Linked DNA regions of Methylotuvimicrobium sp. KM2. The protein of the gene in region 2 interacts with the protein of the main gene of each other region in a pairwise test. Links are inferred from orthologs where the notes say so. Each region holds a gene or a part of one and is shown on either strand. Other genes may lie near its edges. The genes, in order: dnaE and dnaQ.

What was found.
Region 1: the proteins of dnaQ (region 2) and dnaE interact in binary tests that used the Escherichia coli proteins (3 or more experiments, as listed by UniProt). The link is inferred for Methylotuvimicrobium sp. KM2 from one-to-one orthologs.

The regions. Positions count from the first base shown.
Region 1 is NZ_CP150634.1:3,834,022-3,841,422, reverse strand. Bases 1,853-5,895 are described here. They hold dnaE (DNA polymerase III subunit alpha), read left to right. Parts: upstream 1,853-2,200; coding sequence 2,201-5,695; downstream 5,696-5,895. Other genes in these bases: WJM45_RS16060 (ion channel), read left to right, coding at 5,867-5,895; rnhB (ribonuclease HII), read left to right, coding at 1,853-1,861. Also shown: WJM45_RS16085 (OmpH family outer membrane protein), read left to right, coding at 1-8; 3-hydroxyacyl-ACP dehydratase FabZ, read left to right, coding at 82-525; lpxA (acyl-ACP--UDP-N-acetylglucosamine O-acyltransferase), read left to right, coding at 528-1,298; more of rnhB, read left to right, coding at 1,301-1,852; more of WJM45_RS16060, read left to right, coding at 5,896-6,679; WJM45_RS16055 (Rne/Rng family ribonuclease), read right to left, coding at 6,787-7,401. UniProt on the Escherichia coli protein: DNA polymerase III is a complex, multichain enzyme responsible for most of the replicative synthesis in bacteria. This DNA polymerase also exhibits 3' to 5' exonuclease activity. The alpha chain is the DNA polymerase catalytic subunit.
Region 2 is NZ_CP150634.1:1,256,388-1,262,701, forward strand. Bases 1,431-4,386 are described here. They hold dnaQ (DNA polymerase III subunit epsilon), read left to right. Parts: upstream 1,431-2,526; coding sequence 2,527-3,246; downstream 3,247-4,386. Other genes in these bases: WJM45_RS05575 (EAL domain-containing protein), read left to right, coding at 1,431-1,697; WJM45_RS05580 (carboxylesterase), read left to right, coding at 1,844-2,527; WJM45_RS05590 (DEAD/DEAH box helicase), read right to left, coding at 3,535-4,386. Also shown: more of WJM45_RS05575, read left to right, coding at 1-1,430; more of WJM45_RS05590, read right to left, coding at 4,387-5,271; WJM45_RS05595 (hypothetical protein), read right to left, coding at 6,153-6,314. UniProt on the Escherichia coli protein: DNA polymerase III is a complex, multichain enzyme responsible for most of the replicative synthesis in bacteria. The epsilon subunit contain the editing function and is a proofreading 3'-5' exonuclease.

The DNA.
Region 1 (7,401 bases), 2.6 Mb from region 2 along the record:
CTGATTAATTCAGGTGTTATGAAAGCAAAAGGCTAAAGTTGCCGGAATCACCTATCAACCAATAATAACACTTTATCATCCATGTCTATCAAGCTAGATATTTTACAAATTCAAGAGTTTTTACCGCATCGCTATCCCTTTTTATTGGTCGATAAAGTGGTCGAATGTGAACCCGGCGTCAGATTGTTGGCCGTTAAAAACGTGACTTACAATGAGCCCTTTTTTCAAGGGCATTTTCCGCATTTGCCGATAATGCCCGGTGTACTGATTTTGGAAGCATTGGCGCAAGCGACCGGTTTGTTGGCGTCGGAAACAGATCCCAATTTGGGAAAAGGTATGACTTATTATTTGGTGGGTATCGATAATGCTAGATTCAAGAGGCCGGTGAGTCCCGGCGACCAATTGATGCTGGAAGCCAAATTCGTTAAAAGTAAACGCAATATTTGGTCGTTCGATTGCCGAGCCGAAGTGGAAGGCGAATTCGTGGCCAGTGCCAACATTATGTGTGCCGCGGCGGTGAATTGATTTTGATAGATTCAAGAGCAGTTATTAACGAGCGCGCCCAATTAGCCGATGATGTCACTGTCGGTCCGTTCTCGATCATAGGCCCGGATGTCACAATTGGCGCAGGTACGGTTATAGGGCCTCATGTCGTCATCAACGGGCCGACCAGTATAGGCAAGGATAATCGGATTTATCAATTTTCCTCGATAGGCGAAGATCCTCAAGATAAAAAATATGCTTCCGAGGTAACTCGGCTTGAAATAGGCGATAGGAATGTCATTCGAGAATTCGTGACGATGCATAGAGGGACATTGCAGGACCGCAGCTTAACGCAGATCGGTTCCGATAACTTGTTTATGGCGTATACGCATGTCGCTCACGATTGCGTGATCGGCGATCATGTAATTATGGCTAACGGTGCGTCGCTGGCCGGCCATGTGCATTTATGCGACCACGCAATACTCGGCGGTTTCACGCTGGTTCATCAATTTACCCAAATAGGACAATACAGTTTTTCGGCGATGGGTAGCGCGATTACGCAGGACATACCGCCCTTCGTGATGGTCGGCGGTCGTCCAACGCGCCCGCACGGCATCAATTCAGTAGGTATGGAGCGCAATGGCGTGTCGCCGGAGGCCGTTCGGCAAATCAGAAAAGCCTATAAAATTCTTTATAAAATGAACCTAAAGCTCGAAGATGCAATCGAGGAAATGGAAGGCATGGCCGGCGACAGCGACGAGTTGTCGACGATGGTCAGTTTTCTGCGGAATGTGACTAGGGGCATTTTACGATAACTATGCAAAGAGTTGCCGGAGTCGACGAAGTCGGTCGAGGGTGTCTTGCCGGCGCCGTATTCGCAGCGGCAGTTGTTTTAGACCCGGATAAGCCGATTGCTGGTTTGAAGGATTCGAAGAAGATTTCCGAAAAGCAGCGTGAAGCACTGGCGTTGACCATCCGGCGGGATGCGCTATGTTGGGCCGTGGCGCGGGCGGAACCGAGCGAGATCGATCGCATCAATATTCTGCACGCGGCGCTGTTGGCGATGGCAAGAGCGATCGCCATGATCGATCCGGTTCCCGATTGGATTATCGTTGACGGCAGTCGCTATCCCCCGATCGATTTACCAGGAGAGGCCATGGTCAAAGCCGATTCGAATGTGCCGGAAGTTTCCGCGGCTTCAATATTGGCCAAGGTCGCTAGAGACAAAGAGATGCTGTTTTTGGAGCGGCTTTATCCAGGCTATGGTTTCAATTTGCATAAAGGCTATCCGACCCCATTGCATCGGCAACAATTAATGCAGTTGGGTATTACGCCGTTTCACAGAAAATCGTTCGCTCCGGTTAAGGCTCTGCTCTAACAAAAATTTCTCGCGCAGTGGCGCTGAGGCTCGCAGATTATACCTTTCCCACTTCAAATTTCGGCAATGCCAGAGGAGGCGTCGGGGTGTTCGACAAAGGCTTTGCCAGCATGGAGCTGGCATAGAGCCTACAGGGACGTATTCACGGCGTCCTTTGACGGACACCCCGGCGCCGAATTTTGATATACGATGAGTATAATACCGGATTGAAAAAGTGCATGGGGCATTCCGTATTTCTAAAATCATATTTTGCCGCGTCATTTCGTTAATGATTAACAGGGCTTAGGTTCTGCACTTCTCCGCGCCCCTGCGCCTCCGCGCGATAATACCTCATTCAACATGCAACCTTCATTCGTTCATCTTAGAGTTCATACCGAATTTTCATTGGTCGACGGTATTGTTCGAATCAAGCCGCTGATTAAAGCCTTAGCCGACATGAACATGCCGGCCGTCGCGGTTACCGAACAATCCAATCTATTTTCGTTGGTCAAATTCTACCGCGCCGCGCTAGGGCAAGGGATAAAGCCTGTTTCCGGCGCCGATGTACACATCTTCAATCCAGACGATCCGTCATCGCCTTACTGTCTAACGCTGTTGGTTAAAAACCTTAATGGTTATACGACGCTGACCGAATTGATTTCAAAGTCTTATCAGGAAGGGCAGCATCAAGGCGTGCCTATGGTTCAGCGCGAATGGATCACCGACAATCACAATGGGCTGATCGCCTTATCAGGAGCCATGAGCGGCGATATCGGCAGGGCCTTGTTGGCGGAAAATGTCGACGAGGCCAAACGCCTGGCCGAGGGATGGAGTCATTTATTCGAAGATTCCTTTTATCTCGAGTTGCAACGTGTCGGTAAAGCCGAGGAAGAACGCTATGTGGCGGCGGCTGTCGATTTGGCTCAACAAATGGAGCTGCCGGTCGTCGCGACCAATGATGTCCGATTTATTCGTCCGGAGGATTTCGATGCGCATGAAGTCAGGGTGTGTATTCATCAAGGACGGGTTTTAGATGACAATCGGCGGCCGAAAGATTACACCAATCAGCAATATCTGCGTAGCGGTGAAGAAATGCAGGGGCTGTTTGCCGATATCCCGGAAGCCTTGGAAAATTCGGTCGAAATCGCCAAGCGTTGTAATCTGGAGCTGACGCTAGGCGAAAATTATTTGCCCGACTTTCCGGTTCCGGAAGGCATGACGATCGATGACTATCTGATCGAAGTGTCCCGTCAGGGACTCGAAGAGCGCCTTCAACAACACCCGGCTTTCGGTTCCGGTAGCGAAGAAGAGAACCGCCGGGTTTATTACGACAGGCTCGAGACCGAGTTGAAAGTGATTACGCAGATGGGCTTTCCCGGTTACTTTCTGATCGTTGCCGACTTTATTCAATGGGCCAAGAACAACGCGATTCCGGTTGGACCGGGCAGGGGGTCTGGCGCCGGCTCGCTGGTAGCTTATGTCTTGAAAATTACCGACCTCGATCCGATCGAATTCGATCTTTTATTCGAACGCTTCTTGAATCCGGAGCGGGTTTCGATGCCCGACTTCGACGTCGATTTCTGTATGGACCGGCGCGATGAGGTTATCGACTATGTCGCGCGTCATTATGGTCGCGACCATGTCGCGCAGATCATTACCTATGGTTCGATGGCGGCAAAAGCGGTCGTGCGCGATGTCGGTCGAGTGCTTGGTTTTTCCTACGGCTTCGTCGACCGCTTGGCAAAACTGATTCCTTTCGAAATAGGCATGACGCTGACTAAGGCGCTGCAGGATAGCCCCGATCTCAAGCAGTTGTATGAGACTGAAGAGGAAGTCAAAACGCTGATCGATATGGCGAGATCGCTCGAGGGGGTTTCGCGTAATGCCGGTAAACATGCCGGAGGGGTAGTGATTTCGCCGACCAAGTTGACCGATTTTACGCCGCTTTATTGCGAGCAGGGCGGCGGCAACCTGGTCACGCAGTTCGACAAGGATGATGTCGAGGCGGTTGGTCTGGTCAAGTTCGACTTTTTGGGGCTTCGAACCCTGACGATCATCGATTGGGCACTCGAGACGATTAACCTAAAGAAGCAGCAAATAGGCGAGGCTATCGTCGATATTAGCACGATTCCGCGCGACGATTCGGCCTCCTATGAATTATTGAAGAAAGCGCAGACGACCGCGGTGTTTCAGTTGGAATCGCGCGGCATGAAAGAGTTGATCAAAAAGCTCAAGCCCGATTGTTTCGACGATATCATCGCCTTGGTGGCTTTGTTTCGGCCCGGTCCGCTCGAGTCCGGCATGGTCGACGATTACATCAACGTCAAGCACGGCGCGAAAGCCGAATATGCCCATCCCATGCTGGAGCCGATTCTTAAATCGACTAACGGCGTTATTTTGTATCAAGAGCAGGTCATGCAGATCGCTCGTGAACTGGCCGGCTATACCCTCGGCGGTGCGGACATGCTGCGCCGCGCGATGGGTAAGAAAAAACCCGAGGAGATGGCCAAGCAGCGCGAAATTTTCACAGAAGGTGCGGTCGCGAATAACATCGAGGAAAGCGTCGCGACTTATATCTTCGATTTGATGGAAAAGTTTGCCGGCTACGGTTTCAACAAATCGCATTCGGCAGCCTATGCCTTGGTCGCTTATCAAACCGCCTGGCTGAAGGCGCATTATCCGGCTGAGTTTATGGCGGCGGTGCTGTCTTCCGATATGGACAATACCGATAAAGTCGTGGTGTTGATTGAAGAATGCCGCGAAATGAAATTGGCTATTTGCCCGCCCGATCTCAACGAATCGAATTATCGTTTCACGGTCAACGACAAAGGTCAAATCGTGTATGGAATCGGTGCAATCAAGGGGGTCGGCGAATCCGCGATCGAGGATTTATTAAAAGAACGCGAAGCTAACGGATCTTACGCAGGGCTGTACGATTTATGCAAGCGCGTTGATTTGAGGAAGGTCAATCGTCGTGTGCTTGAGGCCTTGATTCGGGCGGGTGCGTTCGATCGGATTGATGCCAATCGAGCGGCGCATTTGGCGGAATTGCCAATTGCATTACGGGTGGCCGAACAGTACGGCAAGATGGCCCAAACCGGACAAAACGACTTGTTCGGTTTGGGCATGCCCGATGAGGACGACAGGATACAGGAGGACGTCTATACGACTCAAGCCGAGCCTTGGACCGAATCGGAGCGATTGGCCGCCGAAAAGCAGACCTTGGGCTTGTTCTTGACCGGACATCCGATTACGCAATATGAATCGGAATTGAAGCATATCGTGCATGGCAAGATTGGTAAGATCTTGGGTGATGTTGAGCGCACGCGAGGAAAAATGGAGGCGCGCACCGCAGGACTAGTCGTGGAATTACGGACGCGGCAAAATAAAAACGGCAAAACGATGGGGTTTGCGACCTTGGATGATCGGTCCGGCCGTCTTGAATTGGCAATTTTCGGCGACAGTTACGAAAGATACCGCGATTTATTGTCTAAGGATGCCTTGCTGGTCGCAGAGGGCGGTGTTGCGATTGACGATTTTAGCGGCATGCTGAGATTGACGGTCGATAAACTATACAGTATCGAAGACGCACGGAATCAATATGCCCGATGTCTTTCGTTGCAGTGGGCGAATACGAATGAACAGCGCGATGCAAAGTCGTTCGTCGATAAGCTCGATGATACGCTGCAACCGTTTAAGGGTGGTTCTTGCCCTATTGTACTTGCTTATCGTTCCGCAACAGCCAAGTCATCGCTACAATTCGGCGATGAATGGCGCGTGCATCCTTCGGATGAATTGGTCTTGCGGTTAAAGCGTTTGCTGGGGGCGGATGCTGTTGAGGTTAGATATAGGTGAGGGGAAAGGGGAAATTAGAACTTGACAAGTAGTTTAAACTCCGAATCATTTCACTATTCACTATTCACTATTCACTATTCACTATTCACTATTCACTATTCACTATTCACTATTCACTATTCACTTGTGTTCGGGGTTTTAGTGTTATTTTGATTTTGTTATGATTCATGCATGAATGAATTTATTGGACCTACGGTCGACATTAGCGATAAGGATAGTTTGGAATGGAAGCATTTCGCCAACTTGGAGAAGGAAACCTTGCGCGGGCGTTGGCGTAAACCAACAGGACTCGGTGTATTGAATAGCTTAAATGCTGGACGCTGGTCGCGCGAGACGTTGGAGCGTCATGTCGGCAAGTTTGCCGGCCAGTTTGACTTGCGCGGTATTCCTTTGCCGAATGCCGAATTGTCGAAACTCGATCTGTCGAACATCGACTTCTTTTATGCCGATTTGTCCGGCGCTGATTTGTCCTACAGTAATTTATCCGACAGTTATTTGTCGGAGAGCGATATTTCCGGTGCGCGATTCGATTTTGCCGTACTTAATAGGGCTTTGCTCGACAATGTGCGTTTCAATAGTTCCACGCGTTTTTTAGGCGTCAATTTGCATGCAGTCAACTTTACGTTGGCAACCTTGTTATATGATTTAGCCTTGTCGCAGCAACGTATTCAGCAATTGGATAGGCATTATCCGGTATTCGCCTGTTTTTTACGCTGGTCCTGCGATTATGGTCGTTCATTTTCGCGATATGCGCTATGGGTTGTGGGTTTCGTGTTAGCTTATGCTGCAATTTTTTGGGGTTTGATGGATCGCTCGTTTTTGGACTGTCTGTATTTTTCACTGACGACATTTACGACGGTCGGTTATGGCGATATCGTACCGGTCGGTTCTCTGCAAAAACTGTTAGCGATGTCCGAAATGGCGATAGGTTATTTGATGGGCGGGTTATTGGTCGGTATTTTAGCCAAGCGGGTTATTGGGTGATGTTTTTTGACTGAAATAGCGAGAGAATTTCATGGGGTTCCTTCTGTAGGCCTCACGGTTGCCGTTATTTTGGTTCCGGCAACCGTGAGTTTAAAAGGGATTAATGTTTAGACGTCCGATTCGCTTTCGGATTTAACAACGGGTTTGCTGTCGGTATTGTTGTCCGGTTTAGCGCCGGTAGCGTCTTGTTCACGGCGAGGCTTCTCGTCTTGTGTTTTAACCACTTCTGCCGATTTCGGGCCTTCATCGGCTTGAGTTGGAACGTTCGGTCCGCTGGTTTCGTCCTGTTGTGAGGATTCCGGTTTTCGGTAATTCGGGTTCCGAGGACGACGTCTATTCGGGCCTCTTCTTCCATTTCTGGATGGCGATTTTTTTACCGGTTGTTCGACAGCTTCATTCGTCGTTTTGTCCGGCTCAACCGATTGTTGAGCGACTTCTTCAGTAATGGTCTCTTTCTGTTCGTCAGGTTTTGTTTCACGCTTATTGGCGGGCCTTTTAGGTCGGTTACTTCGACTTCCCGGTCCACGTTTGTTATCGCGTTTTTTGCCCTGCGTTCTTTCTTCGCCTTCTTTTCGTTCCTGTTTTTTGGCTGGCTGGGGTGTGGCTGTCGTTTCTTCTTTACCGCCGACCAATTTTTGCCAAAAGCGCTTAATCAGGCTGGCCGAGGTATTGCGATTTTGTACCGGCGCAGGCGCATCGGGTAGAAATTCTTTAATAGCCGC
Region 2 (6,314 bases):
GCCTCGCGGAAAGCGAAAGCCAGTTACGGTTGGCCGCTACTACATTTGAAACCCATGAAGGAATTTTAATTACGGATAATGCCGGCAATATCTTACGCGTCAATCATGCTTTTTCTGAAATTACCGGTTTTAGCGCCGATGAGGTAATGGGGCGGACTCCACGCATATTACAATCCGATCGTCATCATGATGATTTTTATGACGAGCTTTGGCGGCATTTGCTGACGGTAGGCAAATTCGAAGGCGAAATTTGGAATCGGCGCAAGAATGGAGAAAATATTCCGACATGGCAAACGATCACGGCCGTTAAGAATGAAAAAGGCGATCCGACGCATTTTGTCGCTATTTTTTATGATATTACCGAGAAAAAGAAAGCGGAAAACGAGATTCACGATCTTGCTTTTTATGACCCGCTGACAGCTCTGGCTAATCGCCGTTTACTGGTGAATCAGCTTTCCAACGAATTGGCTGTGAGTAAACGCCAAGGGACTTTCGGGTCTATTATTTTTCTCGATTTGGATCGATTCAAAGTGTTGAACGACTCGTTAGGGCATCATGTCGGGGATGAATTGTTGATTCAAGTTGCGAACCGTTTGAAGGATTCGCTTAGGGAAGAAGACATACCGTCAAGACTGGGCGGAGACGAATTCGTTATATTGATTCATGCCAATAAAAGCAGTCTTGAAGCAGCTAGCGATGAGGCCTTACATGTTGCCGAAAAAGTAAGGTGTGTACTAAATCGGCCATATTTTTTTGGAGATTTCGAGCATCATTGTTCGCAGAGTATTGGTATCGCTTTGTTTCCGGATAGCGGTCAAACGGCCAATCAGATTTTGCAACAGGCCGACAAGGCTATGTATCAATCCAAGGCTAAAGGGCGCAATACGATAAGCTTTTTTCATCAGAGCATTCAAGAGGCTGCCGATGCCCGAATGTTTTTAGAAAAAGAGTTGCGTTCGGCAATCGAAAATCAGGATTTTATTTTGTATTACCAGCCGCAAACCGATCGTTTAGGGCGGCTTTCCGGTTCGGAAGCCTTGATTCGCTGGGAGCATGGGCAAAAAGGTTTAATCGCTCCCGACCAATTTATACCGGTTGCCGAAGAAGCGGGTTTGATTGTGCCTTTGGGTATCTGGGTTTTTCGCGAGTCTTGCGCGCAAATGCGGAAGTGGCTCGATAACGGCTTGGACATACAGCATATCTCGATCAATGTCAGCTCTAAGCAATTTCGTCAGCAAGACTTTGTCGATCAAATTGCTGGCGCGATAAGGCAGTATGAGGTCCCGGCCTCGCGTTTCGTTATCGAATTAACCGAGGGTATCGTGATCGATAATATCGATGACACGGTCGAAAAAATGCGAGCCTTGAAACAATTGGGTGTAAAAATCTCGATAGACGATTTTGGGACGGGATATTCGTCATTGACCTATCTCAAGCAGTTGCCGCTGGACGAATTAAAAATCGACAAGAGTTTTGTCAGAGATATTACTACCGATTTCAACGATGCCATTATTATCGAGACCATCATCAATATGGCTCATAATCTCGGAATCGATGTCATTGCCGAGGGAGTCGAAACCGAGGAGCAAAGAGACTTTCTGTACAACAAGGGATGTCGAGTGTTTCAAGGATATTATTTTTCTCGGCCAATGACGAGTGCGGATTTTGAGGTTTGGGTAAGGAAAGGGGAAAGATGAAAGATGAAAGATGAAAGGTGAAAGGTGAAAGGTGAAAGGTGAAAGGTGAAAGGTGAAAGGTGAAAGGTGAAAGATGAAAGATGAAAGATGAATGGTGAAAGATGAATGGTGAAAGATGAATGGTGAAGGGGCGGGGAATCGAAAAAATGACGGGTGAGATTGATTGGGTTGAAATTGCTCCTAGGGCGCCGCATCGGTATACGATTATTTGGATGCATGGCTTGGGGGCCGATGGGCATGACTTTGAGAGCATTGTTCCGGAATTGGGATTGCCCGATGATTTGGGTATTCGCTTTTGTTTTCCTAATGCGCCTGTGCGCCCGGTTACGATCAATGGCGGGATGGCGATGCGTGCTTGGTATGACATTATGGATATGTCATTGGAACGGCAAGTCGACAAGGCCGGTATTGCCGAGTCGTCGGCGTCGATCTTGAAATTGATAGACAGGGAAATTGAAGGAGGCGTGCCTTCCGAAAATATCTTGCTGGCTGGGTTTTCGCAGGGCGGCGTGATTGCGCTCGATGTCGGTTTGAAATGTCCGCATCGATTGGCGGGTATCCTAGCGCTTTCTTGCTATTTACCGACATGGCCTGAAATCGTTCCGGCGCTTTCCGAGGTAAATCGATCGCTTCCGATAATGATGGCGCACGGTTCGTTTGATAATGTCGTTGCGCGTGAAGTGGGCAGAGCCGCTTTCGAGGCATTGATGTCAATGGGCTATTCAGTGGACTGGAAAGAATACCCGATGGCGCATTCGGTCTGCCTTGAAGAAGTTCAGGATATCGCGGACTTCATTCGGAAATGTTTTCATCTAGAGGGCTATGTGTAATGAGTAAGCCGACCATACGGCAAATCGTGCTGGATACCGAAACGACAGGGCTTAATCCGCAAGAAGGGCATCGTGTCATTGAGATAGGCTGTGTTGAATTATTGAACCGCCGCCTAAGCGGTCGCCATTTTCATGTCTACATCAATCCGGAACGGGAAATCGATGCCGGTGCGGTCGAGGTTCATGGAATTACTAATGAGTTTTTGGCCGATAAACCGGTATTTTCCTCGATAGTCGAAGACTTCATCAATTTTATTCGCGATGCCGAATTGGTCATTCACAACGCCCCATTCGATGTTGGGTTTTTAAATCATGAATTCGGCTTATTGAATAATGGGACCGGAGTTGTCGAGAGTTACAGTTCGGTATTCGATACCTTGACGTTTGCCAGAAAAAAACATCCCGGGCAGCGAAATAGTTTGGATGCCTTATGCAAGCGTTATGGCATCGATAACAGTCATCGAGATTTACATGGCGCGCTTTTGGATGCGGAAATTCTGGCGGATGTCTACCTATTGATGACCGGTGGACAGGCTTCATTGTTGGATGAAGAAATATCGTCGGAAGAGGAGGGTGGGAGCGAGTCGGTTATTGTGCGTCTACCTTCCAATCGTCCCAGGCTAAAAGTGATCCAATGCGATGCCGAAGAGGTTGCCGAACATCAGCGTCGCTTGGCGGCCATTGAAAAAGCGGGCGGAGTTTGTCTTTGGAAGAATTGACCGGGCCTTTTTACTGTGAAAGTTCGCAGTTTTGCATTCCTTATCTAATTTTTTGATATAAAAAAATCAATGTCGGTTCCGAATGGGGTGCGGTCGCTCGACCGACAGGCGTCGGCGGCAGGGAGCCGCCGTCGAGCCTACAGGGACGTATTTACCCAACACCTGAATTATCTTAGACAATTAGCCATATCGCCAAAGGGCTATGGACGTTAGGTGCCGGGTCTGTAAAGCGAGTTACCGGACCCGCTGCAAAACTCATGGCGCCAGGGAGTTATTTTTTACGAAATCCTAACTGCCGGCCTTGGCTTTTCTTCGCTTGTTATCCGAACCGTCACGTTTTTTAGCCTTGAAAGTTTTTTTCAAGGTTTCGCCCATTCTGGAAATATTCAATTGCTGACCGGCAACCCTTACTTTTTTTAGTTCTTGGAAAATATCCTTGGGCATGCCGGCAGGAAGCTCAACGGTGCTGTAGTTTTCCTCGATTTTGATTCGTGCGATATGATCCCCGTCAAGTCCTGTCTCATTAGCGATAGCGCCGACGATGTTGCCGGGCTTGACACCATGCGCTTTGCCGACTTCGATACGGTAGGTTTCCATTTCAATGTCGGGGTTTGCCTTACGCTTGCTCTTGCGTTCCGTCCCGGATTCTCGGTCTATCGAGTCTTTTCGTTCGCGGCGTTCGGTTTCTTTTTTGGGCGGGTTTTTCATAAGCAACGGTGTTTCGCCTTGGACTTGTTTTGCCAAGGCTGCAGCAATTTCGATTGCCGATACATTATGTTCGTTTTGGTATTGTTCCATCAATTGAATAAAAAAACTCAATTCTTCCGCGGCCAGTGTATCGGTAATGCGTTGTTTGAATCGGGCAATCCTTTTATTGTTAATAATTTCGGTCGAAGGCAGTCCCATTTCTGCGACTTTTTGACGAGTTGCTTTCTCGATATTACTGAGCAGTCTTCTTTCACGCGGTGCGACAAACAATATCGCATCGCCGGTTCGACCGGCACGGCCGGTTCTGCCGATGCGGTGAATATAGGCCTCGGTATCGTAGGGAATATCGTAATTGATGACGTGGCTGATCCGTTCGACATCGAGACCCCGCGCCGCCACGTCGGTGGCAATTAGAATATCCAATTTACCGTTTTTCAAATGCGCGATGGTTCTTTCGCGCAGTGCTTGCGACATATCGCCATTGATTGCCGCTGCCGAATAGCCGCGTGCTTCGAGTTTTTCGGCCAGTTCGACCGTCGCGGTTTTAGTCCGGACAAAAATAATGATGCCGTCGAAGGTTTCCGATTCCAAAATGCGGGTTAGTGCGTCGAGCTTATGGACTCCGCTGACTAGCCAGTAGCGTTGACGTATCGTTTCGGCGGTCGACGTGCGGACCTTGACCGTGATTTCCTCGGGGTCATGTAAATACGTTTGTGCGATTTTGCGTATGGGTGCCGGCATCGTTGCCGAAAACAGGGCGATTTGGCGTTGTTTGGGGGTTTGTTCCAAAATCCATTCAACATCGTCTATAAAGCCCATGCGAAGCATTTCGTCGGCTTCGTCGAGCACCAAGCAGCTTAATTCGCCCAGCCTTAGCGTGCCTTTACGCATATGATCCATGACCCGTCCCGGTGTGCCGACGATAACGTGCGGGCCGCGTTTGAGCTGGCGAAGTTGCGTCGTGTAGTCTTGCCCGCCGTAGATCGGCAATACATGAAAACCTTTTAAATGAGCGGCATAGCGCTGAAAAGCCTCGGCCACTTGTATGGCCAGTTCGCGGGTAGGGGCTAGAACCAAAACTTGCGGTTCGGTTTTTTTTAGGTCGAGTCGAGATAATATCGGAAGAGCAAAAGCTGCGGTCTTACCGGTGCCTGTTTGCGCCTGGCCTAGAACATCCTTGCCTTGCATTAAGTGCGGAATGGTTTGAGCTTGAATCGGGGAGGGGGATTCGTAACCGACATCATCCAATGCTTTAAGCACCGGTTCGATTAGAGTTAATTCACGAAAAGTTGGAAAAGAGGAAACATCGTTGGACATGCAAAGCCTGTGGGTAAATTTAAGACGCGTGGCGCGGAGGGGAGTTAAGCCCGCAATTATACCTCATATTAATCAAACCGGTAAAAATAGATTGACAAGAACGGCGTTTTTTTGATTTTGACTCTATCGATGAAAACTTCCGGCGGCTTTAGCCTTGGCTAAGTATTTCATGATAAATAATGTCCTGGAGATATGAGCTTTGTTGAGGGTTTTGAGGCTTGCTTGACAGGACGCCGTGAATCCATCCGCTTGACCGCGGAATCTGATGGCCAAGGATGGCTTGTATTAGGGCGCCATCCTTGGCCGAAGCAAGCCGAAACGTTGGGGACGTGTTAAATAAGGCTATGTTCGCGTTAGCAGTTGAAACGGTTCACTTCCCTACTAAATAAACCACTTAGGAAATAGTCAATGATTGCTTTCCAATACTCTGAGCGTGGAAGAGGGTACGATTACTCGCTTGACAGGACGCCGTGAATACGTCCATGTAGGCTTGACGGCAGCTCCCTGCTGCCGACACCTGTCAATCGAGCAACCGTACCCTCCTTTCAACCATTGGCGCGATATTGAAAAAAGGAAAGTTATACCTTTCGCACTTCAAAATTCGGCAGTGCCTTAGGAGGCACCGGGGTGCCCGGCCCCTCACCTAGCGTTAGGTGAGGGCTGGCATGGAGCTGGCATAGAGCCTACATGGACGTATTCACGGCGTCCTTTGGCGGGCCACCCCGGTGCCGAATTTTGATCTCCGATAGGTTTATTCAGAGTTGTATCCTTGGGTTTTATGTTGGCTTTAAATTCATAAAGTATCAGCTATTAACGCGGACATAGCCTTAAATAACTCGTCCCTCAGGAGTTACTGGCCTAACTTATTTCATGCCCGTTACTTAGCGATTATCGCAAACGTGACGGCTTGAGGTTTCCGGGTCGTCATAATCTTCGGATTCGGTGACTATTTTAGGTAACATATCTGCCATGCCTTCTCCGCATTTTTTCATCGCCTGAATAACCGGGTCGCTTGCCATCTCACGGGCAAAGGCCATTGCTTT